DNA from 4 places in the Methylobacterium carpenticola genome. Region 4 is predicted to be linked to each of the others. Evidence: predicted binding sites of a transcription regulator. Region 4 holds the regulator's gene; each other region holds the start of a gene.
What was found. Region 4 encodes PhoB, which activates phosphate uptake and scavenging genes when phosphate is short. Its sites were predicted from a motif close to TGTCATNNANCTGTCAT; they were not measured.

Region 1: ACE101_RS07565 (UDP-2,3-diacylglucosamine diphosphatase) is a predicted target of PhoB. The motif match lies at 4,264-4,280, and genes of this name have one in related genera.
Region 2: ACE101_RS12390 (putative 2-aminoethylphosphonate ABC transporter substrate-binding protein) is a predicted target of PhoB. The motif match lies at 2,270-2,286, and genes of this name have one in related genera.
Region 3: ACE101_RS17675 (inorganic phosphate transporter) is a predicted target of PhoB. The motif match lies at 3,103-3,119, and genes of this name have one in related genera.

The regions. Positions count from the first base shown of each region.
Region 1 is NZ_JBHZEO010000001.1:1,564,284-1,571,673, forward strand. It holds gene ACE101_RS07540 (ABC-type transport auxiliary lipoprotein family protein) at 1-410, shown strand, start outside; gene ACE101_RS07545 (helix-turn-helix domain-containing protein) at 772-1,392, opposite strand; gene thiD (bifunctional hydroxymethylpyrimidine kinase/phosphomethylpyrimidine kinase) at 1,518-2,321, opposite strand; gene thiE (thiamine phosphate synthase) at 2,318-3,013, opposite strand; gene ACE101_RS07560 (DMT family transporter) at 3,085-4,086, opposite strand; gene ACE101_RS07565 (UDP-2,3-diacylglucosamine diphosphatase) at 4,320-5,192, shown strand; gene ACE101_RS07570 (glycosyltransferase family 4 protein) at 5,189-6,298, shown strand; gene ACE101_RS07575 (Ros/MucR family transcriptional regulator) at 6,594-7,070, opposite strand.
Region 2 is NZ_JBHZEO010000001.1:2,604,141-2,611,530, forward strand. It holds gene ACE101_RS12385 (putative 2-aminoethylphosphonate ABC transporter ATP-binding protein) at 1-1,053, opposite strand, end outside; gene ACE101_RS12390 (putative 2-aminoethylphosphonate ABC transporter substrate-binding protein) at 1,203-2,219, opposite strand; gene phnX (phosphonoacetaldehyde hydrolase) at 2,446-3,273, opposite strand; gene ACE101_RS12400 (2-aminoethylphosphonate--pyruvate transaminase) at 3,296-4,405, opposite strand; gene ACE101_RS12405 (LysR substrate-binding domain-containing protein) at 4,529-5,437, shown strand; gene ACE101_RS12410 (DeoR/GlpR family DNA-binding transcription regulator) at 5,434-6,240, shown strand; gene ACE101_RS12415 (GcvT family protein) at 6,320-7,390, shown strand, end outside.
Region 3 is NZ_JBHZEO010000001.1:3,765,366-3,772,755, reverse strand. It holds gene ACE101_RS17690 (IlvD/Edd family dehydratase) at 1-872, opposite strand, end outside; gene ACE101_RS17685 (hypothetical protein) at 1,125-1,343, shown strand; gene ACE101_RS17680 (amino acid permease) at 1,482-2,957, shown strand; gene ACE101_RS17675 (inorganic phosphate transporter) at 3,183-4,823, shown strand; gene ACE101_RS17670 (transporter) at 4,823-5,857, shown strand; gene ACE101_RS17665 (metal ABC transporter permease) at 5,873-6,739, opposite strand; gene ACE101_RS17660 (metal ABC transporter ATP-binding protein) at 6,736-7,390, opposite strand, start outside.
Region 4 is NZ_JBHZEO010000001.1:6,129,736-6,137,125, reverse strand. It holds gene pstA (phosphate ABC transporter permease PstA) at 1-62, shown strand, start outside; gene pstB (phosphate ABC transporter ATP-binding protein PstB) at 91-903, shown strand; gene phoU (phosphate signaling complex protein PhoU) at 932-1,654, shown strand; gene phoB (phosphate regulon transcriptional regulator PhoB) at 1,680-2,384, shown strand; gene ACE101_RS28420 (GcrA family cell cycle regulator) at 2,530-3,072, opposite strand; gene ACE101_RS28415 (cell envelope integrity EipB family protein) at 3,612-4,466, shown strand; gene ACE101_RS28410 (DNA polymerase IV) at 4,471-5,751, opposite strand; gene ACE101_RS28405 (DUF3572 domain-containing protein) at 5,748-5,993, opposite strand; gene ACE101_RS28400 (response regulator) at 6,164-6,544, shown strand; gene ACE101_RS28395 (PleD family two-component system response regulator) at 6,558-7,390, shown strand, end outside.

The DNA of each region.
Region 1 (7,390 bases), 4.6 Mb from region 4:
TCGAGGCGGACCGCATCATCGTGCGGGAGCCGGGCGGCTCGCTCTCCTTCCTCGGCGGCGGCCAGTGGGCGGACCGGCTGCCCCGGCTGATCCAGACCCGGCTGATCCAGAGCCTGGAGAACGCGAACCGCCTGCGCTCGGTGAGCCGGCCCGGCGACAAGATCGTGGCCGACACGCTCCTCAGCACCGAGATCCGCGCGTTCGACATCGTGGCCGGCTCGCGGGAGGCGGTGGTGGACCTGTCGGCGAAGCTCATCAGCGACGCCACCGGCACCGTGGTGGCAGCCCGGGTCTTCCAGGCCCGCGTCCCGGTGCAGGACGTCTCGCCGGGAGCGGCCGCGAACGGCCTCGACCGCGCGCTCTCGATCGTGCTCGCCGACGTGGTGCGGTGGATCGGGCGGGGGACGTAGAGCGGGCCCCCTCGTCCGACGCGCCGAGTGGCTATGACGCTCGTGCAGCGCAGAGCAAGCGATGAGAGGAACCGGCAAGGCCATTGCCGAGATCAGATCCCCTGCATGGCATTCACTGCCGCGCCCCATGCTGAGGGGCTGGGCGATCTTCGATCGCCGGGAGCGAGCCTCGAAGCACCCCTGAAGGATGTGTCCGAGGCGCCAATCTGTCGGATGAACGGTCCGGGGGGCTTCGAGGGCGCTGCGCGCCACCTCAGCATGGGGAATGGTGCGCCCACCGGATTCGGTCCGCTGACGAACCGGCATCCAGGCTGGGTGAACGGCGTCGCCTGAGAAGGATTCCGTGCGGCCGACGCCGCCCCTACTCCATCACCGCGGCCTTCATGATCACCACCATCGTGGCCCGCCCGATCCGGTCGCCGATGCAGCGCACGGTGTGCGGGCGATCGCAGCGGTAGCGCAGGGTCTCGCCGGTCTTGGCGCGCTGCACGGCGCCCGCGACGTCGATCTCGAACTCGCCGTCCAGAACCGACAGGCACTCCACCGAGCCGCGCTGATGCGCGTCCGAATCGAGTTCGCCGCCGGGCTCGGCGGTGACGTCGTACCATTGCAGCCACTCGACCGTCTTGATCCAGCCGGTGATGGCGAGCTTCACCTTGCCGTCCTCCGACATCAGGATCGGCGTGTCCGCCCGGGAGGACTTCTCGATGAAGGGCTCCTCGTCCCCCGTCGCCAGCACCCGCTCGATCGAGACGTCGAGGGCCTGGCTCAGGCGCCAGATGGTGGCGAGCGTCGGGTTGGTCTCGTTGCGCTCGATCTGGCTGATGATCGACTTCGCGACCCCCGATTGCTCGGCGAGTTCCGACAGCGACAGGTTGTAGGCTTTGCGCAGGCGCTGAATGGTCTTGCCGAGCTGGCCCGACAGGACCTGCGCGCCCGTCATCAGATCCCTGGTCCGCTCGCGTCCCCGCTCGACACCCATCGATCGCCCGTTCGTTATCCCGCCGTCGTTCCGCATTCCGAACGACCGTACGCTCCATCAAACGCAATCATCGCGCCAGGGCAAGGGGGAATGGACGGGAGCGGGGCGTTTATCGGGGGCCCTTCTCACCAGACCGCGTGGAAGTGATGGACGGGTCCGTGGCCGCGCCCGATGCTCAGGCGGTCCGCCGCCGCGAGCGCCGCAGCGAGATAGGCCTTCGCCGCCCCGGCCGCCTCCGGCAGGGCGAGACCGCGGGCGAGACCTGCGGCGATCGCGGCCGAGAGCGTGCAGCCCGTCCCGTGGGTGTTGCGGGTCGCGAGACGCGGCCCGCCGAGCCGCATCACGGTCTCGCCGGGGCCGATGAGCAGGTCGACGCTCTCGGCCCCCGCCCCGTGGCCGCCCTTCATCAGCACCGCGCCGGGACCGAGCGCCAGCAGCCGCCGGCCCTGGGCCAGCATGGCGGCCTCGTCCGTGGCCACCGCCTCGCCGAGGAGCACGGCCGCCTCGGGAAGGTTCGGCGTGATCAGCGCGGCGCGGGGAATGAGGTCGACGCGCAGGGCCGCCACCGCATCGTCGGCGAGCAGCCGGTCGCCGCTCGTCGCAACCATGACCGGATCGAGGACGACCGGCACGCCCGGTGCGTGCCGCGCCAGCCCCGCCGCCACCGCGGCGATCACGGCGGCCCGCGACAGCATCCCGATCTTCACCGCCGCCACCGCGAGATCGTCGAACACGCTCGCGATCTGCCGCGCGACGAAATCCGGCGGCACGTCGTGGATGCCCTGGACGCCGAGGGTGTTCTGCGCGGTGAGCGCCGTGACGACGCTCGCCCCGTAGACGCCGAGGGCCGAGAAGGTCTTGAGATCCGCCTGGATCCCCGCCCCGCCCCCCGAATCCGAGCCGGCGATGGTGACGGCGATCGGCGTCACGCGGCGCCCCGGGCCGCGAGGGCGCCGTCCACCACCGCCCGCAGGTCGCGGGCGCGCGCCTCCACCACCTCGGGCGCGCCGAACAGGGCCGAGATCAGCGCGATCCCGTCCGCGCCCGCGCCGATCACCGCCGCGGCGTTGCTGCGGTCGATCCCGGCGATCGCGCCGAGCGGCAGGGCGCCGCCGCGGGCGAGCCGGGCCCGGAAGGCGATCCGCGCCAGCCCCTCCAGGCCGACCGGCGGATCCGGGTTGACCTTGCTCGCCGTCGAGAAGACGCCGCCGATGCAGGCGTAATCGACGGGCAATCGGTAGAGTTCGTCCGCCTGAGCGGCGGTCTTGAGCGTCAAGCCGATGATGGCGGTCGGCCCGAGGAGCCGGCGCGCATCGGCCGGATGCAGATCCTCCTGGCCGAGATGCACGCCCTCGACCCCGGCCGCCAGGGCGAGATCGACCCGGTCGTTGATGAGGAGCGGCACGCCGGTGCCGGCGAGCGCCGCGTGGATCGTGCGGATGCGGGCGAGGCTCGCGCGGGCGTTGGCGATGGCCTTCTCGCGGTATTGCAGCAGCGTGCAGCCGCCCGCCGCCGCCTCGCGCGCCATCCCGGCGAGGAGGCTGCCGTCGCCGCCGCTCACGCCGACATCGAGGATGCCGTAGAGGCGCAGGTCAACGGGAACGGGCGGGCAGGTCTCCACGGTCGGCGTCTCCTCCGGTGCGCGTCATCGGGAGTACGCGTGGCCTCCGCCCGGCGTCAACACGGGCGCGCTCAACCCGCCCGGGCGCCTCCGGCGGCGGCCTCGCGGGCGCGCTCGACGACGAGACGGCGCTCCCGCCACACCGTGAACACGCCGGCCGCCGCCACGATGCAGCCGCCGACCGCCACCGCCGGCTGCGGCAACTGGCCGAACATGAACCAGCCGATCAGCAGGGACCACAGCATGGTGGTGTATTCGAACGGCGCCACCAGCGAGGCATCCCCGTAGCGGTAGCTCTCGGTCAGCAGGATCTGGCCGATGCCGCCGAGAATCCCCACCAGCACGAACATGCCGAACTCGCCGGGCGTCGGCAGGTGCCAGCCCAGCACCAGCGTCGAGAGGCCGAGCAGCGACGTGAACAGGAAGAAGTAGAGGACGATCGCCCCGGTGCGCTCGGTCCTGGTGAGGCGCCGCACCTGGATGGTCGCCGCCGCGGAGCAGACCGCGTTCAGGATCGCGAACAGCGCGCCGACCGATCCGTCGCTGCCCGCGGCGCCGAGTTCGAGGTGCGGCGCGAGCATGATCAGCACGCCGAGAAAGCCCACCACCACCGCGGCCCAGCGATAGGCCTGGACGCGCTCGTGCAGCACCACGGCCGCCAGCACCACCACGAGGAGCGGCGAGGCGTAGCCGATCGCCACCGTGTCGGACAGCGGCAGGAAGGACAGGGCCGCGAAGCCCGCGAACATCCCGCAGGCACCGATCAGGCTGCGCAGGATGTGACCGCGGAGGTTGGAGGTGCGCACCGCCGGGATGATGCCGCCCTGCCAGCCGAGCCAGATCAGCAGGGGCAGGATCGCGAAGGACGAGCGGAAGAACACGATCTCCCCGGTCGGGAACTGGCGATCCGCCAGCCCCTTCACTCCCGCCGACATCAGCGTGAAGGCGAGCGCCGACAGGACCTTGAGCCCGATGCCGAGATAGGGCCTGCCGGAGGAGGCCGGGCGTCCGTTGGCGGAATGGGCACCGCTCCCGGGCAGGGGACGCTCGGGGAGGACGACAGGGGCTGCCATGGGATTCGCGCGCCGGAGAAGGGATTTCTCTCAAACCACGCCGCGAATGGTCCAGCCACCCGCCGCGGCGACGTTCAGACCTGCATCATCCGCATACTGTCCTTAATCGAACCACAACGATGATCGGATCCGGGCATCGGCGCCGCGTCCCGGCCTCACTCCCCCCGGGCCGGCTCCCGTCATCAAAGTGATACGCGAATGAGGTTTGGCTGGACGGCGATGACCGAAAGGAGATGGACGTGGCCGACGACGCCGATGCGCTGCGTGTGCGCTCGCTCTTCCTGTCCGACATCCATCTCGGCACGAAGGGCTGCCAAGCGGAGCTTCTGCTGGACTTCATGCGCGAGTTCGACGCGGACGAGATCTATCTCGTCGGCGACATCGTGGACGGCTGGAAGCTCAAATCGGGCTGGTATTGGCCGCAGGCCCACAACGACGTGGTGCAGAAGCTCCTGCGCAAGGTGCGCAAGGGCGCGCGCCTGGTCTACGTGCCCGGCAACCACGACGAATTCCTGCGCGACTTCCTCGATCTGAATTTCGGGGGAATCGAGGTCCACGACCAGATCCTGCACGAGGCGGCGGACGGAAAGCGCTACCTCGTCATCCATGGCGACCAGTTCGACCTCGTGGTGCGCCACGCCAAATGGCTCGCCCTGCTCGGCGACGGCGCCTATACGGCCGCGCTCTTCGTGAACACGCATCTCAACTGGGTGCGCCGCCGTCTCGGGCTGACCTATTGGTCGCTCTCGGCCTGGGCGAAGCTGAAGGTGAAGAACGCCGTCAACTTCATCAGCCGCTTCGAGGAGCTTCTGGCCGCCGAGGCCAAGCGCGTCGGCGCGGACGGCGTGATCTGCGGCCACATCCACCATGCGGCGAACCGCGAGATCGACGGGCTGCGCTACCTCAATACCGGGGACTGGGTCGAATCCTGCACCGCGATCGTCGAGCATTACGACGGACGCATGGAAGTGATCCGCTTCGCCGACGCGGCGACGCGGCGGGCCGGCTCCGTCGAGCCGCTTCTCCGCCCCGAACCGGCCGCGCCCGTCGAGGCCCTCCCCGCTCCCCGGCCCGCGGCCGAGGCCAACACGCGGGCGGTGGCGTGAAGCTTCTCATCGCGACGGATGCGTGGCATCCCCAGGTCAACGGCGTGGTGCGCTCGCTGGAGCATATGGCCAAGGCGGGGCCCGCCCTCGGCGTGACGCCGACCCTGCTCACGCCCCAGCTCTTCCGCTCGGTGCCGCTTCCCGGCTACCGCGAGATCCGGCTGTCGCTGGTGACGGCGCGCGGCATCGCGGCGCGCTGGCCCGATCTCGCGCCAACGCATGTCCACATCGCCACCGAGGGGCCGATCGGGCTCGCCACCCGGCGGGTCTGCCTCTCCCGCGGTCAGCCCTTCACCACGAGCTATCACACCCGCTTCCCCGAATATCTCGCGGCGCGCGCGCCCGTGCCGCCGGCCTGGAGCTACGCGTGGCTGCGCCGCTTCCACGGGGCGGCAAGCGGGACGATGGTGAGCACCCCGTCCCTGGAGCGCGACCTCGCCGGCCGCGGCTTCCGCAACCTGATGCGCTGGACGCGGGGAGTCGACACCGACCTGTTCCGCCCGCGGGACGAGCCGGAGCCGGAGGCGCTGAAGGGGCTGCCGCGCCCGCTGTTCCTGTTCGTCGGCCGCCTCGCGGTCGAGAAGAACGTGGCGGCGTTCCTCGCCCTCGACCTGCCGGGCACCAAGGTGCTGGTCGGCGACGGGCCGGACCGGGTGCGACTCGAAGCGCTCGACCCAGCGGCCCGCTTCCTCGGCACCCTCACCGGCGAGACCCTGGCGCGGGTCTACGCTGCCGCGGACGCCTTCGTGTTCCCGAGCCTCACGGACACTTTCGGCATCGTGCTGCTGGAGGCGCTCGCGAGCGGGTTGCCGATCGCCGGCTACCCGGTCACCGGCCCGCTGGACGTGGTGGGGGACCGGGGCGTCGGCATTCTCGACCACGACCTGAAGGCGGCGGCTCTCGCGGCCCTGACGGTGCCCCGTGACCGGTGCCGGGCGGAGGCGTTGCGCTATACCTGGGCCGAGAGCGCGCGCCAGTTCTACGGCAACATCGAGATCGCGCACGCGAAGGGCCCGACCGGACTCGCCGCGGGACACAGGCCCCTGCCGCAGGGCGCCTTTCCGCACGCCGCCCACGACAATCTCTCCCGGATCGGCGAGGGATGACGCCACCGCTGGAATGACGGGTGTCGCCGTGTCCGGATCGACCTCGCCCTCCGCACGCTCCATCCGGTTGCACGGGGCGAGCCGACCGGTCGCGGCGCGGTCACCGTTCCGTACGGACCGTTCACCGCGATCTGTGGACAGGCCTGCCGCCCACCATTTTCGTCAACACCCCGGCTCTATTGGGTTGGACTGCAAGTCGGGGTGCTTCGATGGTGGCGTTGCTGGTGCTGATTGGTATCAACCTGCTGATCGCGCTCGCCTTCGCGCTCGTGGCGCTGGCCGGGGATTGACCGCCTCACGCGGACTTGCGCGACCGGCTGCGCTTGACCGGATCAGCCGGCGCGGTGGCCGCCGCAGCCGCCCGCTCGCGCCGCACCTGGCCGAGGCCGTGGGTCTTGGCGAGTTCGGCGCGCTGGGCCGCGTAATTCGCCGCCACCATCGGATAGCCCGGCGGCAGGCCCCACTTCTCGCGATACTGATCGGGCGTGAGGCCCCGGCCCGACAGGTGGCGCTTGAGCGCCTTGTAGGGCTTACCGTCCTCCAGCGAGATGATCGCGTCCGGCGTCACGGTCTTGCGGATCGGAATCGGCGGAACTGGCTTCTCCGGCGCAGGCCGCGGCGGGGATGCGGCCGTCGTCAGCGAGGTGTGGACCGCGACGATCAACCCGGCGAGGTCGACCAGCGGCACCGAGTTGCTGGACACGTAGGCCGACACGATACCGGCCGAAAGATTGATCAGATCCGGCTGCGCCGTTGCAGCTCTATCGGTCATCGGGCTCACCCCACCAGATATATCCCGGTCGAGGTTTCGAAAAAATACAGAACCGGTCAATAAACAATAGTTTCATCTGCCATATAAATCGCATTCGCCGGTCGTCGCGAAACTCTGGAAATCAGGCCCGCCAAGTCAAATTAAAGTTGTTTGTTTCCAATGGCATACGTTCAGGAAACATGAGCCCGATGAAGGCGGGTGTTTTGGCGGCGACGGGGGACGAAATGGTCGTCCAGGTGCGGGACGGACGCTCACGCGCGGCGCCAAAGGCTCAATCCGGCAACGATTTACCGCCCGGCGCGGCGGGCCGCCCGCCCCAT
Region 2 (7,390 bases), 3.5 Mb from region 4:
GCTGACATGCAGGTATTGCCCCTCGGCGAGGCCGAGATCGCCGCGCAGGTTCGCCGAGACGTCGGCGACGAGCGGCCCGCCGAGGTCGCGGCTCGGCTCCAGCCGGGCCCGGTAGAAGGAGCCGAGGAATTCGAGGCTGCGCACCCTGACCTCGACGGCGTTGACGTCGGTGGGCGCGACGTTGCCGACGCGGATCTCCTCCGGCCGGAAGCCGAGGCGGACCGGGCTCCCGGGCACGAAGCCGCGCCCGCCCTCGCAGACGAGATCGACCGCGCCGACCCGCAGGGCGCCCTCCGCCGAGACGGTGGCGTCGAGGAAGGTCATCGCCCCGATGAAATCGGCGACGAAGGCGGTGGCGGGCGCCCGGTAGATCTCCTGGGGCGTGCCGACCTGCTCGATGCCGCCGCTCCTCATCACCACGACCCGGTCGGCCATGGCGAGGGCCTCCTCCTGGTCGTGGGTGACCATGATGGTGGTGATGCCGAGCCGCTTCTGGAGCTGGCGGATCTCCTCGCGCAGGCGGACGCGCACCTTGGCGTCGAGGGCCGAAAGGGGCTCGTCGAGGAGGAGGAGCGAGGGCGAGGTGGCGAGCGCGCGGGCGAGCGCCACCCGCTGCTGCTGGCCGCCCGAGAGCTGCACCGGATATTTGCGCGCCTGGTCGTCGAGGCCGACGAGGGCGAGGAGCTCGGCCGCCCGCGCCCGGATCCGGTCCCGCTTCATGCGCCGGTTGACGAGGCCGTAGGCCACGTTCTCGGCCACCGTGAGGTTCGGGAACAGGGCGTAGGACTGGAACACGATGCCGAAGTCGCGCTCGGCGGGCGGCGCGGTCGAGACGTCGACGCCGCCGAGCCGGATGCGGCCGGTATCCTGCCGGTCGAGCCCGGCGATCATCCGCAGCAGGGTGGTCTTGCCGCAGCCCGAGGGGCCGAGGAAGCAGACGAACTCGCCCCTGGCGATGGCGAGGTCGATTCCCGCCAGGGCCTGGAACGGGCCGAAGCGCTTCGACAGGCCTTCGATCGCCAGGAAGGTGTTGGGGGAATTCGCGCCCGTCATGGTGGCGTCCTCGTCAGTCCGGGGAAGCGGAAGCCAGTCCCGCGCCAGTTCTTTCGCGGCCTTCGTGCTGGACGGGCGCGTGGAGGTGGCGCGCGGGATCCCCTCGCCCGGGTGGGAGAAGGGAAATGCGCTCAAGTTCCAAGCCCGCCCTACTTCTTGGCGGCCTTGGCCTCGTAGCGGCGCGACCATTCGGCGAGGATGCGTTCGCGGTTCTCGGCCATCCAGGCGAGGTCGTTCTTGATCATCCCGGCCTCGGCATTGGCCGGATAGTTCGGCGGCGTGCTGGCGACGCCCGGATAGGCAACGATGGCGTAGCTCTTCGCGTAGATCTCGTTCGCGGCCCTGCTGGCGCCCCAGTCGGCGACCTTGCGGGCGAGGTCCTGGTGCTTGGAGGCGGCGACCACCGCGAAGGCCTCCTCCTCCCAGCCGGTGCCGTCCGCCGGCACGATCACCGCGATCGGCGCGCCCTTGGTCTTCTCGGAGGCGCCGCGCATGTCGAGGGCGAGCCCCGCCACCCGCTCGCCGCGGGCCGCCTGCACGCAGGGCGCCGAGCCCGAATGCAGATAGGCGGCGATGTTCTCGTGCAGCTTGTCCATGAAGGCCCAGCCCGCCTCCTCGCCCATGCTCTGGAGCCAGCCCGCCACCATCAGGTAGCCGGTGCCCGAGGAGGCCGGGTGGGGCATCACGACCTTGCCCTTGAGGGCCGGGTCGGTGAGGTCGGCCCAGCGCGCGGGCGTCCTGATCCCGTCGCGGCCGGCCTCGGCGGTGTTGAAGCAGACGACCCCGAGATAGGCGTCCATGCCGGTCCAGCTATAGGGCGCGGTCGGATCGCGGAAGGCGGGCTTCAGGGCCTCGATGCCCTTCGGCGTGTAGGCGGCGAGGAGGCCGGCCTTCTCGAACATCAGCAGGCTCGAGGCCGCGAGCCCGATCACGAGGTCGGCGCGCGGATTGTCCTTCTCGGCGAGGAAGCGGGCGGTGATGACGCCCGTCGAGTCGCGCACCCAGACCACCTCGGCCTCGGGCACCGCCTTCTCGATGCCGGCCTTGAAGGGGGCGAGCTGGTCGTTCTCCAGGGCGGTGTAGATGGTGAGCTTGGTGCGCTCCGCCGCCTCAGCCGCCGATCCCGCGAGCATCAGAGCAGCCGCAAGGATACCGAGAAACTTCATGTCCGGGACTCCGCATTCGTTCTGGAATGGATTCGTTAAAAGCTTGTATCAAGACAGTAGAATGACAATCCGATCGCGGGGCAAGAAACTTGTTTTCGCAGAGAGTGCTTATTTGTTGGGCGTAATATACTGATCAATACGCGCGCGTCCGCGACCGCCCGCCAGGTTCGATCTGTCGGGACGATCGCGGTGCGGGTCCCGGCCGGCCCGCGACGGCCGGCCGCGATCAGCAGGATTGCGGCATGCGGCCGGCGGCGAGCAGGCCCTCGATGTCCTCGATGACGGCGGGGAGGTCGGCGATGGTGTCGATGAGGAAGTGCGGGCGGCTGTCGGCGAAGAGCGCGCCGATGCGCGCCCGCTCCGCGGTGAGACGCTCGGGCGGCAGGGCCCGGAACGCCGCGTGGGTGAGGCCGAGCGCGTTGCCCGAGCAGGTCAGCGCCACGGTCCACATCCCGGCCCGGCGCCCTTCGAGGATGCCCGGCACGGTATCGTCCACCTTCACGCAGGCGGCGACGTCGTCGATGCCGAGCGCGATCACGTTGGCGAGCGCCTGGGCGGGCCAGGGCCGGCCGTTCGGCACCTCGTCGGTGGCGACGACGTGGTCGACCACGTAGCCGTTCCGGCGGGCGAGCGCCACCACCCGCTCCATCACCCGGGCCGGGTAGCCCGAGCAGGAGCCGATCTTCATCCCGCGCGCCCGCAGGGCCGCGATGGCGTCGAGCGCGCCGGGGATCAGGGCCGAGTGCGCGCCGATCTTCTCGATCTGGAGCGGCATGAAGCGCTCGTAGATCGCGGTGACGTCGGCATCCGTGGGCGCGCGCCCGAACCGCTCCGCGAAGCGCGCCGCGATGCCGGGATCGTTGCAGAGGGTGCGGATGTGGTCCCACTTGCCCATGCCCATCGGGCCGCGGGCTTCCGCGAGACTCACCGCCACGCCGAACTCGGCGAAGGCCTCGACGAAGATCTGGGTCGGGGCGAAGGAGCCGAAATCGACCACCGTCCCGGCCCAGTCCAGGATCGCCGCCTGGAGCTTGCGGGGTGTCTCGTAGGGCATGGGATTCGTCCTCGGCGGCGGGTCAGAGGGTCTCGATGCGCAATTCGCGGAACGTCTCGGCCACCGCCGCGACGGCGCGCTCCATGTCGGCGGGCGTCACCGCGCCGATGCAGCCGACCCGGAAGGTCTCGAGCTTGGTGAGCTTGCCCGGGTAGAGGATGAAGCCCTTGGCCCGCACCGCCCGGTAGAAGTCGGGGAAGCGGTAGCGGCCGTCGCGCGGGGCGTGGAAGGTGACGATGATCGGCGCCTGGATCTCGGGCGCCAGGAAGGAGCGCAGGCCGAGCCCGGTCATGCCGCCGATCAGGGCCTCGCAATTCGCCGCGTAGCGGGCGTGGCGGGCGGGCAGGCCGCCCTCCTCGTCGTACTGCGCCAACGCCGCGTCGAGGGCCGCCACCACGTGGGTCGGCGGGGTGAAGCGCCACTGCCCGGTGCGCTGCATGTAGAGGTGCTGGTCGCGCAGATCGAGGGCGAGCGAGGCGGTGTTGCCCTCGGCGGCGAGGAGCGCCTCGGTGCGGGCGATCACGAAGCCCATCCCCGGCACCCCCTCCAGGCACTTGCCGGAGGCCGCGATCAGCGCCTCGAAGGGCACCCGCGCCGCGTCGATCGGCAGCGCGCCGAAGGAACTCATCGCGTCCACGATCAGGCGCCGGCCGCGGGCGGCCACCACGGCGGCGATCGCCTCCAGCGGATTGAGGATGCCCGTCGAGGTCTCGCAGTGGATCAGCCCCACATGGGTGATGGCCGGATCCGCGGCGAGGAGCCCGTCCACCGCCTCCGGCGTCGTCGGGACGTCGTCGTCGGTCTCGTAGACCGTGAAGGCGCGCCCGAGCCGCTCGCAGATCGTCGCCAGGCGCTTGCCGTAGGCGCCGTTGACGAGGACCAGCACCTTGCCGGTGCGGGGCACGAAGCTGCCGACCGCCGCCTCGACCGCGAAGGTGCCGCTGCCCTGGAGCGGCACGCAGCTGTGGCTGCCGGTGCCCCCCGCGATGCCGACGAGCGCGTCGCAGACCCGGGCGGTGAGCGCGTTGAAGCTCCCGTCCCAGGAGCCCCAGTCGGTGAGCATCGCGGCGCGGGTGCGCGCGGAGGTGGTCAGCGGGCCGGGCGTCAGGAGGATCGGAGCGGATGCGGTCATGGTCGTCTCGGCCGGGGGCGGAGCGCCGGGGCGCTGCGGGATGGGCGGATCTTGCGTTCGGCCGAGCCATCAGATCAAATCGGTTGTCATGATGCTCGCCATCAGCCGGACCTATGGGACGCCATGAACCTGTTCCAGCTCCGCGCCTTCGACGCGGTCTCGCGGGAGGGCAGCTTCACCCGGGCGGCCAAGCGCCTGTGCATCACCCAGCCGGCGGTGACCGGGCACATCAAGGCGCTGGAGGAGCGCTACGACCTCGTGCTGTTCCGCCGCACGCCGCGCAGCGCCGAGCTGACGCCGGAGGGCGAGGCGCTGGCCGCCCTGACGCGCCCCCTGTTCGGCCTCGTGGAGCAGGCCGAGGACCTGCTGCTGGCCAACCGTGCCCTCCTCAGCGGCCGGATCGAGATCGCGGTGGATTCGCCCCACATCGTGATGCCGCTCCTGGCGCGCCTGCGCGCGCGCTACCCGGGCATCACCGTGAGCCTGAGCCTCGGCAACGCCGCCGAGACCCGGGAGGCGCTGCTCGCCGAGCGGGCGAGCATCGGCGTCATCACCGAGGCCGAGCCGCATCCCGACCTGTTCGTGACCGACATCGCCACCTCGCGCCTCTGCGCGGTGATGGCCCGCGACCACGCCCTCGCGGCCGGGCCGGCGATCGCGCTTCCCGCTCTGGAGGGCGCCGCGATGGTGCTGCGCGAGCCGACCTCGGTGACCCGCAGGACCTTCGACGCCGCCTGTCGCCGGGGCGGGGTGAGGCCCTCGGTGCTGATGGAACTCGACAGCCGCGAGGCGGTGATCGAGGCCGCCGCGGCGGGCCTCGGCATCGGCATCGTCTCCTCGCTCGAATGCGGGGCGGACGCGCGCATCCGCGCGCTGCCGATCGAGGGGCCGGACCTCGTCAACCGGCATTCCATCGCCTGCCTCGCCCGGCGGCGCCAGCTGCGGCTGATCCGGGCGGTGTTCGATCTCGCGGCGGCTGACGCGGTGGCGGCCGACGCCGTCATGGCCGACGCGGCGCCGGGCCGGCCATGACGGCCCGCGAGCCCCGCGCGCTGGCGGCGCGCCGCCACGACGAGATCCTGCGCCAGCTCGCCGCCGACGGCACGGTGAGCGTCGAGGCGATGGCCCGGCACTTCGCCGTCTCGCGCGAGACGATCCGGCGCGACCTCAAGCTCCTCGCCGAGCGCGGCCATCTCGCCATCGTGCATGGCGGCGCCACGCGCCGGGCCGACGAGCCGGCGCTCGCCGTGCGCCGGGGCGACAACCCGCGGGGCAAGGCGGCGATCGGCCGGGCGGCCGCCCGCCTCGTCGAGGACGGGATGGTGGTGCTGCTCGATTCGGGCGCCACCACGCTCGCCATCGCGACGGCGCTCGCGGGCGCCGACCCGCTCGCCCCGGAGCGCCGCGCCTTCACCGGGCTCACGGTCTGCACCAACAGCCTGCCGGTGGCGGTGGCGCTCTGCCGGGTGCCCGGCATCCGCCTCCACCTGCTCGGCGGCGAGGTGAACGCGGCCGACGAGGCCGCCTTCGGGACCGAGGCCGTCGAGGCCTTGGCGCGCTTCCGGGCCGACCTCGCCTTCGTGGGGGCCGGGGGGCTCTCGCCCACGGGCGACGTCACCGATTTCGCGCTGCTGCCCACCGCCCTGCGCGTGCGCATGCTGGCCCTGGCCTCGCGGGCCTACATCGTGGCCGATCGCAGCAAGTTCGGCCGCCTCACCCCGATCCGCCTGCAGCCGATCCCGCCCGGGACCGGCCTGATCGTCGACGCGGCCCCGCCCGCGCCGATGGCGGAGGCGCTGGCCCGCCGCGGGCTTGAGGTGATCGTCGCCGGGTGATGTGGCTTTTTGTGGTTTTTTGTTGCGACTTCCGGCGATTCTCCGCTAAGGCCCTGAGGGTCGCGGGAGACCCCATCCGATGGCCGGTTCAGACTTTCCCACCCAGGCGCGCATCGTGATCATCGGCGGCGGGATCGTCGGCACGTCGATCGCCTATCACCTCGCCGGCCTGGGCGAGCGGGACGTGGTGCTCGTGGAGCAGGACCGCCTGTCGAGCGGCACCACATGGCACGCCGCCGGCCTCGTCGGGCAGCTGCGCCAGCAGGCGGGCCTGACGCGGATGATCCGCTACTCGACGGAACTCTACGCCCGGCTCGAAGCCGAGACCGGGCAGGCCACCGGCTGGAAACGCTGCGGCTCGCTCACCGTGGCGCGCACGCCCGAGCGGATGACGGTGCTCGCCCGCAACATCGCCCTCGCGCGCGGGCAGGGGGTCGAGATCGAGCCCCTGTCCCCGGAGGAGGCCGGGCGGCTCTGGGCGCCGATGCGTCGCGACGACCTCCTCGGCGCGGTCTGGCTGCCGGGGGACGGCAAGGCCAACCCCTCCGACGTCACCGCGGCGCTCGCCCGCGGGGCGCGGGCCGGCGGGGCGCGCCTGTTCGAGCGGACCCGGCTGCGCGCCATCGAGACCGTGTCCGGCCGGGCCGCCGCGGTGGTGACGGATCGCGGCCGGATCGCCTGCGAGACCGTGGTGATCGCCGCCGGGCAATGGTCGCGGCAGGTGGGCGCCCTGTGCGGCGTGACCGTGCCGCTGCATTCCGCCGAGCACATGTACGTCGTCACCGAGGCGATCCCCGGCGTCACCCCGGACCTGCCGGTGATGCGCGACCCGGACGGCTACATCTACTTCAAGGAGGAGGTGGGCGGCCTCGTCATGGGCGGGTTCGAGCCGCAGGCCAAGCCCTGGGGCATGGACGGCATCCCGGAGGATTTCGCCTTCCAACTCCTGCCCGACGACTGGGAGCAGTTCGAGATCCTGATGGAGAACGCGATCCGGCGGGTGCCGGCCCTGGAGCGCGCGCCGGTCAAGCTGTTCCTCAACGGCCCGGAGAGCTTCACGCCGGACAACAACTGCCTGCTCGGGCCGGCGCCCGACTGCGCGGGCGTCTACGTGGCGGCGGGCTTCAACTCGGCGGGCATCGCGCTCGGC
Region 3 (7,390 bases), 2.4 Mb from region 4:
AGGTCGATCGTCACGCCGACGCGCCGGGCCATGGCGGTGAGGTGGATGAGCCCGTTGGTGGAGCCGCCGATCGCCTGGAGCACGGTCTGGGCGTTGCGGAAGGCGGCGGGGGTGAGGATCTCGCTCGGGCGGGGGGCGCCCGCCACCGCCATCGCGGCGGCGCGCCGCCCGCTCGCCTCGGCGAGGCGGATGCGCTCGGCATGGGGCGCAGGGATCGTGCCCGAGAGGGGCAGCGACAGGCCCATCGCCTCGGTCATGCAGGCCATGGTGGAGGCGGTGCCCATCACCATGCAGGTGCCGACCGAGGGGGCGAGGCGCCCGTTCACCACCTCGATCTCCTGCTCGTCGATCTCGCCCGCCCGGTGGGCGGCCCAGAGCCGGCGGCAATCCGTGCAGGCGCCGAGCACCTCGCCCTTGTGGTGACCCACCACCATCGGCCCGACCGGGATCACCACGGTCGGCAGGTCGACGCTCGCCGCCGCCATGATCTGGGCCGGCAGGGTCTTGTCGCAGCCGCCGATGACGATGACGGCGTCCATGGGCTGGGCGCGGATCATCTCCTCGGTGTCCATCGCCATCAGGTTGCGCAGGTACATCGAGGTCGGGTGGGCGAAGCTCTCGTGGATCGAGATGGTCGGGAAGACCATCGGCATCGCGCCGGCCAGCATCACCCCGCGCTTGGCCGCCTCGATCAGCGCCGGCGCGTTGCCGTGGCAGGGATTGTAGTCGCTGTAGGTGTTGGTGATGCCGACGATCGGCCGGTTCAGGGCGTCGTCCGAATAGCCCATGGCCTTGATGAAGGCCTTGCGGAGGAAGAGGGAGAAGCCGGCATCGCCGTAGCTGGTGAGCCCCTTGCGCAGACCCTTGCCCATCGCTCTCCTCCCGAACGTCGTTGGTTCGCGTAGCTGTAAACCCCGGATCCGGGGCTGTCCCGCCACGTCCTGGGGAAAACCGGCCGGTCCGCGGCGATTCCGCCCCGTCTGAACGGAACCGGCCAGGTTCTGTCAGCCACCGTTCATCCGGCGCTCCTATAGTCCAGCTTCATCGATCACCGCCATCCGCCGACCCCGCGCACCGATCCCTCGGCTGCGCGCGGCGCCGTGCGCTCCGGAGCGGCTTCCGCCATGCTCGCGCGTACTCCTGCCTTCGTGACGACGGAGCACCATGCGGCGCCGCGGGCGTTCATCGAGAGCCTGCTTCCGGCCCTCGACACCGCCTTCGGCGTGGACCGCAGCGGCCTCTTCCCGGAGGAGATCGCGCGGCTCGTCGCGCGGCTCGGCGGCGGCCGGCCGGAGGAGCCCGAGACCCTGGAGGCGGTCGAACTCCTCCTCGCCGACGGCTGAGGGCCGCGGCATCGCCGCGGCCCTGACGCGGCGGAACACATCCGCCTCCCGCCCCGCGACCCCGGCCGCGGTCGCGCGTTGTCCCGCCGATCGGCCGGCCAACCCTTCGCCCGCGCTGGTCCGACCAGGGAGGGGAAGATGGCGGAAGCGGGCGGGCTGTTCCGGACCAAGCCCATCGAGCAGCTGACGGGCGATGCGGGGACGGGCGAGCACGCGCTGCATCGCACCCTCGGCCCCTGGAGCCTCGTCGGCCTCGGCATCGGCGCCATCATCGGCGCGGGCCTGTTCTCGCTCACCGGCATCGCGGCGGCCGAGCATGCGGGGCCGGCGGTGGTGATCTCCTTCGCCATCGCGGCGCTCGGCTGCGCCTTCGCGGGCATGTGCTACAGCGAACTCGCCAGCATGATCCCCGTCTCGGGCAGCGCCTACACCTACGCCTATGCCACCATGGGCGAGTTCGTGGCCTGGATCATCGGCTGGGACCTCGTGCTCGAATACGCGGTGGGCGCCGCCACCGTCTCGGTGAGCTGGTCGAAATACGTGGCGACCCTGCTCCAGAATTTCGGCGTGACGCTGCCGCCGCGCCTGCTGCACTCGCCCTTCGAGACGGTGCAGCTCGCCGACGGCACCCACACGACGGGCCTCGTCAACCTGCCGGCGGTGCTGATCCTCTGCGTGATCTCGCTCCTGCTGATGCGCGGCGTGCGCGAATCGGCCCGGGTCAACGCGGTGATCGTCGTCGTGAAGGTGGCGGTGGTGCTCGCCGTCATCGGCACCGGCCTGTTCTACGTGAAGGCGCAGAACTACGTGCCGTTCATCCCCGACAACACCGGCACCTTCGGCGAGTACGGCTGGAGCGGGATCATGCGCGCGGCCGGCGTGGTGTTCTTCGCCTATATCGGCTTCGACGCGGTCTCGACGGCGGCGCAGGAGGTGAAGAACCCGCAGCGCACGATGATGGTGGGCATCCTCGGCTCGCTCGCGATCTGCACGGTGCTCTACATCGCCTTCGCGGCGGTTCTCACCGGCCTCGTGCGCTACGATTCCATGCGGGGCGACGCCGCCCCGGTCGCCACCGCCATCGCCCAGACGCCCTTCCCCGGGCTGCAGACCCTGGTGACGCTCGGCGTGATCGCGGGCTTCACCACCGTGATGCTGGTGCTGCTCTACGGCCAGTCGCGGGTGTTCTACGCCATGGCGCAGGACCGGCTGCTGCCGCGCTTCTTCGGGGCGATCCACCCGACCTGGCGCACGCCCTACCGCTCGAACCTGTTCTTCATGGTCTTCGCCTGCCTGCTCGGCGGCGTCCTGCCGATCAGCCAGCTCGGCCACATGACGAGCATCGGGACGCTGCTCGCCTTCATCATCGTCTGCGCGGGCGTCCTCATCCTGCGCCGCAGCCACCCGCACGAGGCGCGGGGCTACCGCACCCCGGCGGTTCCCTTCGTGCCGCTCGCCGGCATCGTGGTCTGCCTCGCCATGATGGTCTCCCTCGACGGGCAGACCTGGCTGCGGCTGGTGATCTGGCTCGCGATCGGGCTCGCGATCTATTTCGGCTACAGCCGCGCCCACAGCCGGGTCGGCCGCGAGAAGGCGCAGGAGGCCGTGTCCTGAGGCACGGCCGACGCGGCCGGTCGATCCGCCCGATCGGCGCCCCGCCGTGCCGGCCGAGTCGGCCCAAGATCAATTCAGCCAAGACCGATTCCGCCAAGATCAATTCAGCCAAGATCGGCCCGGGTCTTTCACCGCTGTCGGCTGCCGTCACACGACTGTCATCCCCCCGGGATCAGGGTCCGTCCAAAGGACCCGCGACACGGTCCCGAGGACAGGGAAGCAGCAATGTCGAACGCGGCTGTCGGCAACCTGGGCCCGCTGGCGGACGCGCCCGAAGCACCGCACCCGCACCACGGGCGCCCCGATCTCGACGGGCGGGCCTCCGGTCTCGCCGTCACCCTCTTCCTGGCGGTGCTCGGCGGCGCCCTGTTCTACGTCGCCGACAGCATCCGCCTCGACGTGGTGGAGACCGGAACCCCGGTCGTCACCTACCTTCCCTACCTCCTGCTCTTCGTCGCGCTCGTCATCGCGCTCGGCTTCGAGTTCGTGAACGGCTTCCACGACACCGCCAACGCCGTCGCCACCGTCATCTACACCCACGCGCTGCCCGCCACCGTCGCCGTGGTGTGGTCGGGCTTCTTCAACTTCCTCGGCGTGCTGCTCTCCTCGGGCGCGGTGGCCTTCGGCATCGTCAGCCTGCTGCCGGTGGAGCTGATCCTCCAGGTCGGGTCGGGCGCGGGCTTCGCGATGGTGTTCGCGCTCCTGATCGCGGCGATCATCTGGAACCTCGGCACGTGGTATTTCGGCCTGCCGGCGTCGAGCTCGCACACGCTGATCGGCTCGATCATCGGGGTCGGCGTCGCCAACGCGATGATGCGCGGGCGCGACGGCACCTCCGGCGTCGACTGGTCGAAGGCCACCGAGATCGGCTGGTCGCTGCTGCTCTCGCCGATGGTGGGCTTCCTCGCCGCAGGCGCGCTCCTCCTCCTGCTCAAGCTCGTGGTGCGCAACCCCGCCCTCTACGCCGAGCCCAAGGGCAAGGAGCCGCCGCCGTGGTGGATCCGCGGCCTGCTGATCGCGACCTGCACGGGCGTGTCCTTTGCCCACGGCTCGAATGACGGGCAGAAGGGCATGGGCCTGATCATGCTCATCCTGATCGGCACCGTGCCCACCGCCTACGCCCTCAACCGCTCGCTGCCCGAGTCCGCGGTGGCGCAGTTCCGCACCGCCTCGCAGGACGCCTCCACGGTCATCGCCGGGAAGGCCGCGGGCCACGCCATCATCGGCGATCCGCGCCCGGCCGTGACCGCCTACGTCTCGGCCCACACGCTCGAAGCGGGCACCTATCCGGCGCTCTCCGTGCTGGTGACGCAGATCGCCCGGGAGGTCGAGCGCTACGGCTCCCTCGCCAAGGTCCCGGCCGAGGCGGTGAGCAACACCCGCAACGACATGTACCTCGCCAGCGAGGCCATCCGCTTCCTGATGAAGGACAAGGAGAGCGACCTGACCAGGGGCGAGGCCGCGACGCTCGCCAGCTACAAGAAGAGCCTCGACGAGGCGACCCGCTTCATCCCGATCTGGGTGAAGGTCGCGGTGGCGATCGCGCTCGGCCTCGGCACCATGGTGGGCTGGAAGCGCATCGTCGTCACCGTGGGCGAGAAGATCGGCAAGACCCATCTCACCTACGCGCAGGGCGCCTCGGCGGAACTCGTCGCCGCCTCCACCATCGCGGCCGCCGACATGTACGGGCTGCCGGTCTCGACCACGCACGTGCTCTCCTCGGGCGTCGCCGGCACCATGGCGGCGAACCGTTCGGGATTGCAGGTCGCGACCCTGCGCAACCTCGCCATGGCGTGGCTCCTCACCCTGCCGGTGGCGATGGTGCTCTCCGGTACGCTCTACGTGATCTTCGTGCGGGTGTTCTGATGGCCGCGCCCGCCTCCCTGCCGCACCTCCTCTGCGACGAGCCGGCCCTTCCGGGCCTGCTCTTCGCCATGGTGTTCGACGAGGACGGCAAGGGCCGCATCATCGGCCACGACGAGGAGCTGCCCGCCCCCGGCAGCTTCGGGGAGGGCTTCCTCTGGCTGCATCTCAACCTTGCGGATGCGCGCCTGGAGGGGCTGACCGCGGAGGGGCGGTTCGGGCCGCCGCGGCTCGCCGCCATGGCCTTCTCCCGGGACGAGCATCAACGCATCGCCGTCGAGGAGCGCTTCGTCGGCGGCGTCGTGGCCGATCTCGCCCGCGAGGCGGCGGACAGGCCGAATCCGAAGGGCCGCCTGCACTTCGTGATGGGGCCGCGCTTCCTCGTCAGCGGGCGCCGCCACCCGGTGGTCGGCCCCGACCGCACCCGCGAGGCCGCCGCCGAGGGCAAGCCGATCACGGCGCCGGTGCGGCTGCTCGAAGCCCTCGTCGGCCACGTGGTCAACGCCATGGCCGCGCTGGGGGCCGCCCTCTCGGACGAACTCGACGCCATCGAGGACCACATCCTCGACGAGGCGGTGCGCGACGAGCGCCGCCGGATCGGCCCGATCCGCCGCGACGCGGTGCGGCTGCACCGGCAGCTCCTGGGCCTGCGCGCCGTGTTCCACCGCTTCGAGGAGGACGGCGAGGCCGAGGGCCTGCCGGACCGGGAGATCGCCACCGCGGCCCGCATCGCCCAGCGCCTCGATTCGCTCGACCGCGACATGCTGGCGATGGCCGAGCGCAGCCGTCTCCTGCAGGACGAACTCGCCGCCCGCCTCGCCGAGCAGTCGAACCGCCAGCTCTTCAACCTCTCGATCCTGACCGCCCTGTTCCTGCCGCCGACCCTGGTCACGGGCGTGTTCGGCATGAACACCAAGGGCCTGTTCCTGTCGGACCTCGAGGAGGGCTCGCTGATCGCCCTGTTCATCGCGGCGGCGTCGGCGCTCGCGGCCTATCTGGTGATCCGCGGCATCGGCGTGCGCACGCCGCGCCGCTGAGGCGGGCCGGGCCGCTCAGGCCTCGAGATGGCGCGCCGGGAACAGCCGCCAGAACAGGCCGCCGCGGGCGCCGAGGAGCATCGAGGCCAGGTAGAGGGCGCCGGCCGTCAGCACGATCGCCGGCCCGCTCGGCAGGTCGGCGTAGTAGGAGACGAGGAGCCCCGCCACGCTGGCGACGAGGCCGATCGCCATCGCGACCGGGATCAGCCCGGAGATGTCGTCCGCCCAGAACCGGGCGCTCACCGCCGGCAGCAGCATCAGCCCGACCGCGAGCAGGGTGCCGAGCGCCGCGAAGCCGCCGACGAGGTTGAGGACGACAAGGCCGACGAAGGCGTAGTGCACCGGCCCGCTCGCCCGGCTCACGGAGCGCAGGAACAGCGGATCGACGCATTCGAGGACGAGGGGGCGGTAGATCAGGCCGAGCCCGAGGAGCGTCGCCGCCGCCATGCCGCCGAGGAGCAGGAGCGCCGAATCGTCGAGCGCCAGCACGGTGCCGAACAGGATGTGCAGGAGATCGACCGAGGTCCCGCGGGCGGAGATCATCAGCACGCCGGAGGCGAGCGCCAGGAGATAGAGGGCGCCCAGGCTCGCATCCTCGCGCAGGACCGTCGCGCGCGAGACCGCGCTCGACAGGAACGCCACCGCGAGGCCGGCCGCGAGGCCGCCGAGCGTCATCGCCGGCAGGGACAGCCCCGCGATCAGGAAGCCCACCGCGGCGCCCGGCAGGATGGCGTGGCTCATCGCCTCGCTCATCAGGCTCATGCGGCGCAGGGTGAGGAAGACGCCGACCGGGGCGGCGCTCAGCGACAGGGCGATGCAGCCGGCGAGCGCGCGGCGCATGAAGGCGAACTCGGCGAAGGGCCCGGTCAGGAGGTCGATCACGCGGCGTGCTCGCGGTCGTGCGGATGGGCGTGATCACGGGCATGCTCGTGCCCGTGCGCATGAGCCGGGGCACCGGCATGGGCATGATCGGGCGGCGCCCCGGCCGCCCCGCGGCAGACCGGCGCCGTGTCGTCCCAGGCCTCGCAGAGCTGGCGGGCGCGCCGCAGGTTCGCCGGCGTCAGCACCGTCTCCGTGTCGCCCCAGGCCACCGCCTCGCGGGCGAGGAGCAGGGTGGTCGGGAAGTGGCGGCGCACCTGATCGAGGTCGTGCAAAACCGCGATCACCGTGCGGCCCTCCTCGTGCCAGCGGTGGACGAGGCCGAGGAGATCGGCGGTGGTGCGGCTGTCCACCGCCGCGAAGGGCTCGTCGAGCAGGACCGCGCGCGCATCCTGCAGCAGCACGCGGGCGAACATGGCGCGCCGCAACTGGCCGCCCGACAGGGTGCCGATGGGCCGCCGCTCGAAGCCGGTGAGGCCCACCGTGGCGAGGGCCTCCGCCACCGCCCGGCGGTGCGGGCGCAGGGCCCCGAAGGGACCGATCCGGCGCCACAGGCCCATCGCCACGAAATCGTGCACGCTGATCGGGAAGCCGCGGTCGATCTCGGCGGCCTGCGGCAGGTAGGCGAAGTCGCGCCGCCCGAGCCCGGGATGC
Region 4 (7,390 bases):
TCACCATCCTGGGCCTCTCCATCGTGGCCCGCGTCTTCCTGGGCGGCGGCAAGAGCCGCTGACCCCCTGCCGATCCTCAGGAGAATCCCGATGAGCGCCCCCGCCACCGCCGCTCCGATCGTCGGCAACAGCGTCGCCGACGAGGCCGCGCCGGTCCGCATCTCGGTCAAGAATCTCAACTTCTACTACAATACCTTCCACGGCCTGAAGAACATCAACCTCAACTTCCTCGACCGGCAGGTCACGGCGCTGATCGGCCCGTCGGGCTGCGGCAAGTCCACCCTGCTGCGCACCTTCAACCGGATCTACAGCCTCTATCCGGAGCAGCGCGCGGAAGGGGAGATCCTGCTCGACGGGCGCAACATCCTCGACCCGTCGATCGACCTCAACGAGCTGCGCGCCCGCATCGGCATGGTGTTCCAGAAGCCGACCCCGTTCCCGATGTCGATCTACGACAACATCGCCTTCGGGATCCGGCTCTACGAGCGCCTCGGCAAGGCCGATCTCGACAACCGCGTCGAGGAGGCCCTGCGCAAGTCGGCCCTGTGGGACGAGGTGAAGGACAAGCTGAGGCAATCCGGCATGGGCCTCTCGGGCGGCCAGCAGCAGCGCCTCTGCATCGCCCGCACGGTGGCCCAGCGCCCCGAGGTGATCCTGTTCGACGAGCCGACCTCGGCCCTCGACCCGATCTCGACCGGGCGCATCGAGGAGCTGATCGAGCAGCTGCGCGGCGAGTTCACCATCGCCATCGTCACCCACAACATGCAGCAGGCGGCCCGCATCTCGCAGTTCACCGCCTTCATGTATCTCGGCGAACTCGTCGAGGTCGGACCGACGAACCGCCTGTTCATGAATCCGGCGAAGCGCCAGACCCAGGACTACATCACCGGCCGGTTCGGCTGATCGCACAGGTTGGGAAGGGGACAGAGCCATGCCGGACCAACACATCGTCAGTTCCTACGACACGGACCTGCAGAACCTGCGCCGCAGCATCGCCGAGATGGGCGGCATCGCCGAGAAGATGGTGGCGGATTCCGCCGCCGCCCTGGTGCGGCGCGACGCCAGCCTCGCGCAGTCGATCATCGCGGCGGATTCCCGCCTCGACGGGCTTCAGCGCGAGATCGAGGAGCGGGCGATCCTGCTCATCGCCCGGCGCCAGCCGATGGCGATCGATCTGCGCGAGACCGTCTCGGCCATCCGCGTTTCGGGCGATCTGGAGCGGATCGGCGACCTCGCCAAGAACATCGCCAAGCGCGTGGTGGCGATCAGCGACCAAGCGCAGCCGCAGAAGATCGTGGTCGGCGTCCAGCACATGGCCGAGCTGGTCCAGGCCCAGCTCAAGGACGTGCTCGACGCCTACGCCACCCAGGACACCGCCGCGGCCCTCGACGTCTGGACCCGCGACGGCGGCATCGACGCCCTCTACACCTCGCTGTTCCGCGAACTCCTGACCTACATGATGGAGGATCCGCGCAACATCAGCTTCTGCACGCATCTCCTGTTCTGCGCCAAGAACGTGGAACGGATCGGCGACCACACCACCAACATCGCCGAGACGATCCATTATCTCGTCACCGGCGAGACCCTGGTGGCCGAACGGCCCAAGAACGACCGGTCGAGCTACGCCACGGTGGCGCCGCAGACGGACGCGTGACCCCGTCGGAGTCCCGAAAGCCCGCATGAGCACGAGGATCCTGATCGTCGAGGACGAGGAGCCGTTGACGCTCCTCCTCCGCTACAACCTCGAAGCCGAAGGCTTCGAGGTCGATTCCGTCATGCGGGGCGACGAGGCCGACATCCGGCTGCGCGAGCAGATCCCGGATCTGGTCCTCCTCGACTGGATGGTGCCGGGCCTGTCCGGGATCGAGCTCTGCCGCCGGATCCGGGCCCGCCGGGAGACCGAGCGCCTGCCGATCATCATGCTGACGGCACGGGGCGAGGAGGGCGACCGGGTGCGGGGCCTCGCGACCGGTGCCGACGACTACATCGTCAAGCCGTTCTCGGTGCCGGAGCTCCTGGCCCGCGTGCGCGCGCTCCTGCGCCGCGCGAAGCCGGCCCACGTGGCGCATCTTCTGGTCGCGGGCGACATCGAACTCGACCGGGTGAGCCACCGGGTCCGGCGCGAGGGCCGCGAGCTGCATCTCGGCCCGACCGAGTTCAAGCTGCTCGAATTCCTGATGCAGAGCCCCGGCCGGGTCTTCTCCCGGGAGCAGCTGCTGGACGGCGTCTGGGGCCACGACGTCTACATCGACGAGCGCACCGTCGACGTGCATATCGGCCGCTTGCGCAAGGCCATCAACCGGCCGCGCCGCCCGGACCCGATCCGCACGGTGCGCGGATCGGGCTACTCCTTCGATGAGATGTTCGCCACCGGCGCGGCCTGATCCCCGGCTGGGCGGCCCATCCGCCCCGCGAGCCTCCCGCATCCCCACACGAAAGAGCCCTCCGCCATCGGCGGAGGGCTCTTTCGTGTGGGCGTCGCGCCTTAGGCCCGGCGCAGGGCAACCCGGCGCCGGGAGTGCCTGGATTTCAGCGGAAGCCCACCGCGCGCCGGTCGCTGCGCTTGCGCTCCGCAGCCGGCTGATAGGCGATGCGGGCGTGATGCGTGCAGTAGGGCAGCCCGGTGATCGAGCGGGCACCGCAGAAGCGGAAATCCGGCGAGGACGGGTCCCCCATGGGCCAGCGGCACATGAACTCCCGCAGCTCCATGATGGTCACACGCTCGGAGAGCGGCAGCGCCACATCAGGCGGCGCGATGCTCTCCGGACGCACCAGCGCCAGCGACGCGGGCGCCGGGGCGACCATCGTCGGCGTGGGCGCCGCGCTCGGCACGCGGACCTCCTCGCTCACCGTGCGGCGGGGCTGCACGGGCGCGGGCGCGGCCGCACTCACCGCGCCGTTCGATTTCAGCACCCGCCCGGCGAGGCCGAGCCGATGCACCTTACCGATCACCGCATTGCGCGACACGCCCCCGATCTCGGCGGCGATCTGACTCGCACTGCGTCCTTCCCCCCAGAGCCGCTTGAGGAGTTCGACCCGTTCCTTCGTCCAGCTCGGGCCCGCATCCATCATCGCCGCCTCCGAATTCCCCCAGTACGCCGGCGGCCGAAGCGCACGCGACCGCCTTCGCCCGACCCTGAGGCCGGGCGCCAAAACCCTTCGATCCTGCTGGTGATCGCCGCTTCGTGACAGCGCCTGCGACGGGGGTGAACCTACAGGAGCGGCTGTTGCCCGCGCAAGAGTCCCCGGCCCATCCGAGCCCCTTTTCCCCGCACCGGCCGCGCATGCGGCGGCGCCCCTCGGAAGGGCGCCAAGGCGCGCCGGCGCCACGCGAACTCCGCCGCGCAGGCGCCTGAAATCCACACGCCGTCAACAGCTTGTGGGCAATCCCGGGGGCTGCCGGACCCGGCCTCGGGACCCCGTCCGCACGGGGCCGGAGACGCGGCCGCGGGCCCGATCGGGCAGTTCCGACGCCAGCCTCCCGAACCGCTCGCGCGATCAGCGTGGCAGACAAGCCACGGTGCCCCCGCCCGAGAGGCGGCGTTGCCCGCGGGCTGGGCTGCACCTATGTTCGGGCCCGGCGCCGTACGCGCTCGACCCCCGGGAAACTCATGCGGATCGTCCTCGCGTCCCTGCTTCCGCTCCTCGCCCTCGCCCCCACCGGTCTCGCCGCCGAACCGGCATCCGGCATCCGCCTCGCGCCGCACCGCGCGGTCTACGACCTGTCGCTGATGCGCAGCGGCGGGGCGCGCTCGGTCGACAGCGCCCGGGGCCGGATCGTGTTCGATTTCTCGGGCGACCCCTGCAAGGGATGGGCGCTGCAGTACCGCCAGGTGACGGTGCTGGAGAGTTCGGAGAGCGGCACGCGCACCTCGGACCTGCGCAACAACACCTTCGAGAGCGGGGACGGCCACAGCTTCCATTTCCGCACCCAGTCCGACCTCAACGGCAGCCAGCAGCCGGCGGTGGACGGCGATGCGGAGCGCGACGCCAAGGGGCTCGCCGTCACCATCAAGAACCCGCAGAAGGCGCGCGTCACGGCGCCCGGGGAGGTGCTGTTCCCGGCCGCCCACATGCGCCGGCTGATCGAGGCCGCCCAGGCCGGCGAGCGCACCGTCTCCGTGAAGGTCTTCGACGGCTCGGATGACGGCCGCAAGATCTACGACACGCTCGCGGTCATCGGCCCGCGCCGGACGATTCCGGCGAGCGTGGAGACCACCGCTCCTCCGGCCGCCGAGGCGCCTCTGCGCGAGGGCGCCATGGCGACGATGCCGCGCTGGCCCGTGACGCTCAGCTACTTCTCCGCCGGGGAGGAGGGCGAGCGCATGCCGATCTACGTGCTCTCCTTCGATCTCTACGAGAACGGCGTCAGCGGCGCCCTGCGGCTCGATTACGGCGGCTTCGCCCTCAAGGGCGACCTCTCGCGGATCGATCTCGCGCCCGAAGCCAAGGATTGCCGGCCCTGACGGGTCAGGCCTTGGGTGTCTTGCCTGGCGTGAAGGCGAGGCCGCGCTGGACCGAGGCCGGGCCGAACCGGGTCCGCAGCGCCTCCACGGCGGCGGCCCGGCTCGCCTCGCGCCGCACGCCCTGATCGGCGAGATCGCCCCGGTCGGCGTGGATCGCCTCGCAGAGATCCCCCGCGCCGACCCCGATCAGCCGATAGGCGGTGCCGTCGCAGGCCTCGCGCAGCAGCGCCTCGGAGGGCCGGAAGAGCCGGTCGGCGAGCTGCGTCGGGGGCAGGCCCGAGCGGGTGCGGGTGCGCAGGCGGAAGCTCGCATCCTTCAGCTTCAGGGTCACGCTGCCGGCGGCGAGGTCCGCGCGCACCAAGCGCCGCGCCACCGTCTCGCACAGGCGCCACAGGATCGGGCGCAGCGCGGAGAAATCCCGCAGGTCCTCCGCGAAGGTGGTCTCCCCCGAGACGCTCTTCGCCTCGCGAACCGGCTGCACGCGCCGCGGATCCTCGCCGCGGGCGAGGCCGGCGAGGCGGGCCGCGTCGCGCCCGATCGCCGCCTGGAGCCGCGGGACGGGCACGCGCAGCAGGTCGCCGACCATGGTGATGCCGAGGCTCCCGAGCCGGGCCGCGGCGGCCTGCCCGATGCCTGGCAGGATGCCGACCGGGCGCGGCGCCAGGAAGGCTTGCGCCTCCGCCCGGCCGATCACCGAGAAGCCGCGGGGCTTCTCCAGGTCGGAGGCGATCTTCGCCAGGAACTTGTTGGGAGCAAGCCCGATCGAGACGGTGATGCCGACCTGTGCCTCGACCGCGCAGGCGAAGCGCGCCAGCGTCACGGCCGGGCTCGCGCCGTGCAGCCGCTCGGTGCCGGTCAGGTCGAGGAAGGCCTCGTCGATCGAGACGGGCTCCACCAGCGGGGTGAGCGCCTGCATCATCCCGCGCACCTCGCGGCCGACGCGGACGTATTTCTCCATGTCGGGGCGCAGCACCACCGCGTCCGGGCAGGCCTTCAGGGCCTTGAACATCGGCATGGCCGAGTGCACGCCCCGGGTGCGGGCGATGTAGCAGGCCGTCGAGACGACGCCCCGGCGCCCACCGCCGATGATGAGCGGCCGGTCGCGCAGCGACGGATCGTCCCGCTTCTCGATGGCCGCGTAGAAGGCGTCGCAATCCACATGGGCGATGGCGAGCCCGTCGCGCTCCGGATGGGTGACGAGGCGCGGCGACCCGCAGGCGGCGCAGCGCAGGGTTCCGCCGGTGAGGCGGGCGCAGTCGCGGCAGAGCGGGATTCCGGCCGTCATGCCCCGAAGGAATCCGGCGGCGGCGGCCCGAGGCGCTGCCATGCCAGCGTGATCCGCTCCGGCGTCTCGCCGATCGCCTGGGCGCAGGCGAGCAGCAAGTCCTGGTCCGCCACGACGTGGTCGAGGAGCCCGACGAGGAGGCCGGGATCCTCGGCGGCCTGCCGCAGGGCGGCGGGGCTCAGGCCCGCCTGCTCCATGAACCGCATCAGGCGGCCGGGATCGCCGGTGACGAATCCGAACACCGCGCCGGCCAGGGCCTCGGCCTCCGCGCGGCTCGGCGCTCCGCCCTGGGGAGCTTTCCCTCTGGTAAAACTCTGTGATTTGCGTTTCATCAACTTGTGCCGCTTAAACAGGATGGACGGGCGTCGTCGGAGGTTCAGATGCGTCTCGCCGACGCCGGAGACAGTGAGCCATGACGAAGACGGTGCTCATCGTCGAGGACAACGAGCTGAACATGAAGCTCTTCAACGACCTGTTGGAGGCTCATGGCTACGCGACTCTCAAGACCGCGAACGGGATTGAGGCGATCGAGCTCGCGCGGCAGCACCGTCCCGACCTGATCCTGATGGACATCCAGCTCCCCGAGGTGTCCGGGCTCGAAGTCACGAAGTGGATCAAGGAGGACGACGAACTCAAGAGCATTCCGGTGATCGCCATCACGGCCTTCGCCATGAAGGGGGACGAGGAGCGCATCCGGGAGGGCGGCTGCGAGGCCTACCTGTCGAAGCCCATCTCGGTGGCGAAGTTCCTCGCCACCGTCCGGACCTATCTCGGCGACGAGCGCCAGAGCTGAGAGGCGACGCTCCATGTCGGCACGCGTGCTCATCGTCGATGACCTGTTCCCCAACCTGAAGCTCCTCGAAACCAAGCTGTCGCTCGAATATTTCGACGTGGTCTCGGCGATGAACGGGCCGGACGCGATCGCGATCTGCGAGAAGGGGTTGTGCGACATCGTCCTGCTCGACGTGATGATGCCGGGCATGGACGGGTTCGAGGTGTGCCGCCGGCTGAAGACCACGCCGACCACGGCGCATCTCCCGGTGGTGATGGTCACCGCCCTCGACCAGCCGAGCGACCGCCTGCGCGGTCTCGACGCGGGCGCCGACGATTTCCTGACGAAGCCCATCGACGACACCGCCCTGCTCGCCCGCGTGCGCAGCCTCGTGCGGCTGAAGGCCATGACGGACGAGCTGCGCAACCGCGCGCTCGCCTCGCGCGACCTCGGCTTCGGCGACCCGCTCGCCGCCGCCGCCGCCGAGACCGGGCTCAACGCCAACCTCCTCATCGCCGACGACCGGCGCGCCTCCGCCGACCGGATGGCGGCGGCCCTCTGCCAGTACCATTGCGTCGAGGTGGTCTGCGATCCCCAGCTGGCCCTCGAGAAGGCGACCGGGGGCGCCTACGACGTGGCTCTGGTGAGCCTCGATTTCGAGGGCTTCGACGGGCTGCGCCTGTGCACGCAGCTGCGCTCGGTCGACCGGACCCGCGACATGCCGGTGGTGATGCTGGCCGACGCGGGCGACCGCTCGCGGATCATGCGCGGCCTCGACCTCGGCGTGCACGACTACCTCGTGCGGCCCATCGACCGGAACGAGCTCGTGGCCCGGGTCCGCACGCAGGTGCGCCGCAAGCGCTTCGC